One region of the Streptomyces sp. NPDC002870 genome, then DNA from elsewhere that is predicted to be linked to it. Evidence: riboswitches for the same ligand, from Rfam matches in the RefSeq annotation. Region 1 holds a riboswitch; the other holds the start of a gene.
What was found. A riboswitch is a leader RNA that binds a small molecule or an ion and turns the genes downstream of it on or off. The one in region 1 is predicted to bind glycine.
Positions count from the first base shown of each region.

Region 1 (3,402 bases):
ACATCGCCGAGCGCGTTGGCCGCGTGCTCCGTGATGCCGACCGTCGACACGCCGTCCTCGGCGGGCGACAGCCACTCGTGCTCCTTGCTGTAGCGCAGCTGCTGGGGGTTGCTCATGGCCTGAATTCTCCTGTACGCGGGGGAGTGCTGGTGAACGGGCGTGGTGCGGGCTCGATGATCACTTCTGGCGCTTGTAGAACGGCAGCGCGACGACCTCGTACGGCTCGTGGGCGCCGCGGATGTCGACGCCGACGCCCTCGGTGCCGGGAGCGGCGTGCGCCGCGTCCACGTACGCGATGGCGATCGGCTTGCCCAGCGTCGGCGACGGGGCGCCCGAGGTGACCTCGCCGATCACCTGACCGCCTGCGACGACCTGGTAACCGGCGCGGGGGACCCGGCGGCCCTCGGCGATCAGGCCGACGAGCTTGCGCGGCGGGTTGGTCCCGGCGCGCTCGGCTGCGGCCTCGAGGGCCTCACGGCCGACGAAGCGCCCGCCGTTGGCCGTCTTCTCGAACTTCACGACCCTGCCCAGGCCCGCGTCGAACGGGGTCAGCGCCGTCGTCAGCTCGTGCCCGTACAGCGGCATGCCCGCCTCCAGGCGCAGCGTGTCGCGGCAGGAGAGGCCGCAGGGGATCAGACCGGCCGGCTCTCCGGCCTCGGTCAGCGCCTGCCAGAGCTTCTCGGCGTGCTGCGGCTCTACGAAGAGCTCGAAGCCGTCCTCGCCGGTGTAACCGGTGCGGGCGATCAGCGCCGGGACACCGGCGACGGTGCCGGGCAGACCCGCGTAGTACTTCAGCCCGTCCAGGTCGGCGTCGGTCAGCGACTTCAGAATGCCGGGGGACTCGGGGCCCTGGACGGCGATCAGGGCATACGCGTCGCGGTCGTCGCGCACGTCGGCGGCGAAGCCGTCGGCGCGGGAGGTCAGCGCGTCCAGCACCACCTGGGCGTTGCCCGCGTTGGCGACGACGAGGTATTCGGGCGCCTCGCTCTCGCCCAGGCGGTAGACGATCAGGTCGTCGAGGATCCCGCCGTCCTCCTGGCAGATCATGGTGTAGCGGGCGCGGCCGACGGCGATGCTGCCGATGTTGCCGACGAGCGCGTAGTCGAGGAGGTCGGCGGCCTGTGGCCCGGTGACGGTGATCTCGCCCATGTGGGAGAGGTCGAAGAGACCGGCCTTGGTGCGGACGGCGTTGTGCTCGTCGCGCTCACTGCCGTACCGCAGCGGCATGTCCCAGCCCGCGAAGTCGGTCATGGTGGCGCCCAGCGAACGATGCAGGGCATCGAGGGCGGTCAGACGGGGGACGTTGCTCATAGATGTGGCTCCCAGGGCATGCTGGCGAGGACAATCCTCCCCATCTGTCATCGGAACCTGAGAGGTTCGTCGCGACCGCACGTATTGGTGGTCGTGACTTGCACCTTGGGTGGAGCCACTCGACAGCGGCTCGCTTTTCAGATCTGCCTCATCACACGCGGTACGGGGCCTGAGAGATTCAAGGGAGGGACTTGCTCCTTCGGCGCCCGGCGCACACAGTGGCCAGGACTCTCCCGCGTGGATTCAAGCGGCCGGTATGCAGTTGGCGCGCACATCATTGCACGCATCGTGGCGGAGTGGGGCGACAGGCCCATGGCTGCAATATGGTTGTGCCGCATTACCGTTTCTTTACACTTCATGGGCAAGGGTGGGTAACCCGGCATGGGGGAGGGTGATGACGTTGCAGCGGTCTGAGGCATACGCGACGACCGCGGGGGTGCCCGCCCCGCCGGGCGCGTCCGCCCGGCGACTGGCCGAGGCGCCCGCGCCCGTGCTGCGTGACCTGAGAGACCGCTCGGGGCACAGTCCGCGCAGTCTGGTCTTCGCCGCAGGTGACGTGGTGGTCGTCTCCGGCCTGCCCGGCAGCGGAAAGTCCACGCTGATCCGGCGCGCGGCCCGCGGCCGCGGCATCGACTCGCAGGACACCCGGGACCGCTGGGACGCGCGGATGCCGAAGCTCCTGCCGTACGCCGTCTACCGCCCGCTGGTCCGGATCGCGCACTACGCCGGACTGCGGCGCGCGCTGCGCTCCGGCGAGAGCGTCGTCGTACACGACTGCGGCACCCAGGCCTGGGTGCGGCGCTGGCTGGCCCGTGCGGCGCGACGCCGCGGCCGCGGCCTGCATCTGGTGCTCCTCGACGTCACGCCCGCGGTCGCCAGGGAGGGGCAGCGCGAGCGCGGCCGCGGGGTGTCGGGGTACGCATTCGCCCGGCACCGGCGGGCGGTGGGCCGTCTGGTCGGCGACGCGGAGGCCGGGCGGCTGCCCGCGGGCTGCGCCTCGGCGGTGCTGCTGGACCGGGACGCGGCGGGGGCGCTCGGCCGGGTCGGCTTCGAGGAGTCGAAGGCAGGCCCGTCGGGCGATTGAGGACGAGCGGCGCGAGAGGCCGCGCCCCCACCCGCCCCGGCGGGCCACCACGGCGTTAGGGTCGTGGCGCGCAACCGTGGGAACGCAGGGGGAGAAGGACAAGCACATGCAGACACCGGAGCATCCGCATCCGCATCCGTACGGCGGCTGGCCGGCGAACGAGCTCGAAGAGGTGCTCGCCGCATCCCTCGGCAACCCCTCCGCCGGAGGCCGCCTCGTCGAGGTGCTCGGCCGCAGCCAGATCTGGGTGCCGCTGCCCAACGGCGGCGGTCCGGACAGCCCGGACCTCGATCTGCCCACCATGGAGATCGACGGGGCCGCGTACGTCCCGGTCTTCAGCTCCGAGCAGCAGTTCCTGCAATGTGTCGGCGGCCATATGCCCTGCACCGTCGCACCTGCCCGCGAATTCGCCCGCGGACTGCCCCCGCAGCTCGGCATCGCCGTGAACCCGGGCGGCACGGTCGGCGCCCCGCTGCCGCCGCCCGCCGTCGCCGAGCTGTGCCGGGTGGGACGCACACCCCTGGACGGTCCGGCGACCGGCGGCCGGGTGCGGCTCTTCGAGCCCGACTGGCAGGAGGAGCCGGTCGACTTCCTCGCCGCCGCGGCCGGCGAGTTCGAGAGTTCCGGCGTCGTCCTCACCGCCCGCCGCGCGCTCGCCTCCATCGAGGGCGAGCCGCCGACCCTGTTCATCGGCGTCCAGCTCTCCTCCTGGGAGGCCGCCGAGCGCAACGCCCCGATGGACGCGCTCGGCCGGGCGCTGGGCCGGGCCCAGGTGGGCTGGCCGGTCAATCTCGTACTGCTGGACGTGGCGCAGGACCCCGTCGGCATATGGATGCTGGAGCGGGTGCGGCCCTTCTACCAACGACAGCACGTGTAGTCGTCAAGTCGGCGTCAGAACTCCCGATTATGCTGGTTTGATGGCGAGAGAGGACCCGCCGCACTTGTGTGCCGGGTCGATCGAAGAGGGGCGGAACCCAGGGTGAGTGCGTCAGGCACCGCGGCGGCCG
Region 1 is NZ_JBIAPW010000011.1:218,332-221,733, reverse strand. Features, by position in the region: gene gcvH (glycine cleavage system protein GcvH) at 1-116, opposite strand, end outside; gene gcvT (glycine cleavage system aminomethyltransferase GcvT) at 178-1,311, opposite strand; glycine riboswitch at 1,460-1,557, opposite strand; gene ACFYWY_RS16875 (AAA family ATPase) at 1,706-2,395, shown strand; gene ACFYWY_RS16870 (enhanced serine sensitivity protein SseB) at 2,502-3,272, shown strand; gene ACFYWY_RS16865 (enhanced serine sensitivity protein SseB C-terminal domain-containing protein) at 3,375-3,402, shown strand, end outside.

Region 2 (3,402 bases), on a different contig from region 1:
GGGGGTGGGCGTGACGGGGCTCGCGGACTACACGCAGGAGGATCTCTTCGCCCAGGCCGCGGCCGATGAGCGGGCCGAGCACGAATCACATGCGGAGGCGGCCGAGGGCGAGGGGGACGCGCACGCGACCAAGGACACGGCGGGAGCCGGGGCAGAGGCGGGGACCCGAGTCGCGGCGGGGGCGGGAACTGGGGCACGGACCCCAGCCGCGGCCGCAGCTGGGGCGGGGGCGGGGGCTGGGCCAGGGACCCGAACCGCTGCCGCAGCAGGAGCAGGGAGCGCGGTCGCAGCTGGGGCAGGGACCCGAACCGCTGCCGTAGCGGGGGCAGGGGCAGGCGGCGCGGCCAGGGCAGGGACGGGAGCAGGTGCCGGGGCGGGTGGGGCGGAGCACGAGGCGCTCGCGGCGCGGCGCTGGGCGGCCGGGCACGACGTGCGGCATGCCGAGTACGGGGCGGGGTGGGTGCAGGGCAGCGGGCTCGGCCGGGTCACCGTCCGGTTCGAGGAGCCGGGGTCGCCGCCGGGGCGCGTACGCACCTTCCGGGTCGACGACCCCGATCTGGAGCCCTCCGATCCGCTGCCGCTCGTAGGGCGGCCCGCGGCGGTGGAGAGTGCGGGTCAGTCCTCCTGGCCTGCGACTCGGCCGAAGGACCGGTCCCCCGAGGAGGGAGCGGGCGTTTCGGGACCTTCGGAGAGGTCGAGGCCGTAGTGGTGGTAGAGCTGAAGCTCCTGTTCCGGGGAGAGATGGCGACCGACTCCGAAGTCCGGGGCATCCTTGATCAGCGAGCGCTCGTACGGGACGTGCAGGCTGTCGTCGACGAGCTTGCTCGGCTCCAGCGGGACGAACGCGTCCCGGCTGAACAGGCCGGTTCGCACAGCCGCCCACTCGGGCACACCCGTGGCATCGTCCAGGTACACCTCGTCCACAGTCCCGATCTTGTGGCCGTTGCGGTCGAACGCCTTGCGGCCGATCAGGCTGCGCGGATCGATATCGGTCTGCACGGTCCCTCCAATAGGTCGCAACTGCTGATTAAATACTACAAAAGTGCACATCGAGGGTGTCGGCCACTTGAGCGATCGGCGAGGGGGCGCGCTGGTAGGCTGTCAAGCGGCTGCTGACCCCGTGCGGGAGAGTCCACCGGTAGAAGGTACCGGCGGCGCCGAAGGAGCAAATCCTCCCCGGAATCTCTCAGGCCCCTGTACCGCACGGACGAGGTCACTCTGGAAAGCAGGGCGGGCGTCGGACGGCATCCGCTCTCACCGACGGTGAAAGCCGGAGCGTCACATGCGTGCGCCCCGGTGAAGCTCTCAGGTTGAGATGACAGAGGGGGAGGCCGTCCGGGCATCCGCGCGTGGTGCCCTTCGCCGGTCGTGTCAGACCAGGAGGCCTCCTAAATGACCGCCAACCGCATTTCGCTCTCCCAGCTTGAGCAAGGCATCCCCTTCGAGCAGCGCCACATCGGGCCCGACGCCGGGGCTCAGGCGAAGATGCTGGCGCAGGTGGGCTACGGCTCGCTCGACGAGCTGACCGCCGCCGCGGTGCCTGATGTGATCAAGAGCGCGGAGGCGCTGAACCTCCCGGGCGCGCGCACCGAGGCGGATGTGCTCGCCGAGCTGCGCACGCTGGCCGACCGCAATCAGGTGCTGGCGCCCATGATCGGCCTTGGCTACTACGGCACCTTCACGCCGCCGGTGATCCTGCGCAATGTCATGGAGAACCCGGCCTGGTACACCGCCTACACGCCGTACCAGCCGGAGATCTCCCAGGGCCGGCTGGAGGCGCTGCTCAACTTCCAGACGATGGTCGCCGATCTGACCGGTCTGCCCACCTCCGGCGCCTCGCTGCTCGACGAGAGCACGGCCGCCGCCGAGGCCATGTCGCTGGCCCGCCGGGTCGGCAAGGTGAAGAACGGCGTCTTCCTGGTCGACGCCGACACCCTGCCGCAGACCCTCGCGGTGATCGAGACCCGCGCGGAGCCCACCGGCGTCGAGGTCGTCGCCGCCGACCTCAGCGACGGCATCCCCGCCGAGATCGCGGAGCGCGGCGTCTTCGGCCTGCTGCTGCAGTACCCGGGCGCCTCCGGTGCCGTACGCGACATCAAGCCCGTCATCGAGCAGGCGCACGAGCTCGGCGCGATCGTCACCATCGCCGCAGATCTGCTGGCGCTCACCCTGCTCACCTCGCCCGGCGAGCTGGGCGCCGACATCGCGGTGGGCACCACGCAGCGCTTCGGCGTCCCGATGGGCTTCGGCGGCCCGCACGCCGGTTACATGGCCGTGCGCGAGAAGTTCGCGCGCAGCCTGCCCGGCCGGCTCGTCGGCGTGTCCCAGGACGCGGACGGCAACAAGGCGTACCGGCTCGCGCTGCAGACCCGTGAGCAGCACATCCGCCGCGAGAAGGCCACCAGCAACATCTGTACCGCGCAGGTGCTTCTCGCCGTGATGGCGGGGATGTATGCCGTCTACCACGGCCCGGAGGGGCTCAGGGGGATCGCGCAGCGCACCCACCGGTACGCCGCGATCCTCGCCGAGGGGCTGCGGACCGGTGGCGTCGAGGTCGTGCACGGGGGGTACTTCGACACGCTGACCGCACGGGTGCCGGGCAAGGCCGCGGACGTCGTGGCCGCCGCGCGTGAGGGCGGGGTCAACCTCCGCCTCGTCGACGCCGACCACCTCTCCATCGCGTGTGACGAGACCACGACCCGTACCCAACTGACCGCGGTCTGGGCGGCCTTCGGCGTCGAGGCCGATGTCGAGGCGCTGGACGCGGCGACCGACGACACCCTGCCGGCCGCCCTGCTGCGCACGGACGACTACCTCACCCACCCCGTCTTCCATCAGCACCGTTCCGAGACGGCGATGCTGCGCTACCTGCGCAAGCTCGCCGACCGCGACTACGCGCTGGACCGCGGCATGATCCCGCTCGGCTCCTGCACCATGAAGCTGAACGCGACCACCGAGATGGAGCCGGTCACCTGGCCGGAGTTCGGGCAGATCCACCCCTTCGCGCCGGTCGAGCAGGCCGCCGGATACCTCACGCTCATCCACGAGCTGGAGGAGCGCCTCGCCGAGGTCACCGGGTACGACGTGGTCTCCATCCAGCCCAACGCCGGTTCGCAGGGCGAGCTCGCGGGTCTGCTGGCCGTGCGCGCGTATCACCGGGCCAACGGCGACGATCAGCGCACCATCTGCCTCATCCCGTCCTCCGCGCACGGCACCAACGCCGCCAGCGCGGTGATGGCGGGCATGAAGGTCGTCGTGGTGAAGACCGCCGACGACGGCGAGGTGGACATCGAGGACCTGCGCGCCAAGATCGAGCAGTACCGCGACGAGCTCTCGGTCCTGATGATCACCTACCCGTCCACGCATGGCGTGTTCGAGGAGCATGTCGCCGACATCTGCGCG
Region 2 is NZ_JBIAPW010000006.1:10,171-13,572, forward strand. Features, by position in the region: gene ACFYWY_RS09595 (DNA polymerase IV) at 1-706, shown strand, start outside; gene ACFYWY_RS09600 (PRC-barrel domain-containing protein) at 616-1,011, opposite strand; glycine riboswitch at 1,114-1,212, shown strand; gene gcvP (aminomethyl-transferring glycine dehydrogenase) at 1,393-3,402, shown strand, end outside.
Region 2: linked by a shared signal. The riboswitch ahead of gcvP (aminomethyl-transferring glycine dehydrogenase) and the one ahead of gcvT (glycine cleavage system aminomethyltransferase GcvT) in region 1 are both predicted to bind glycine.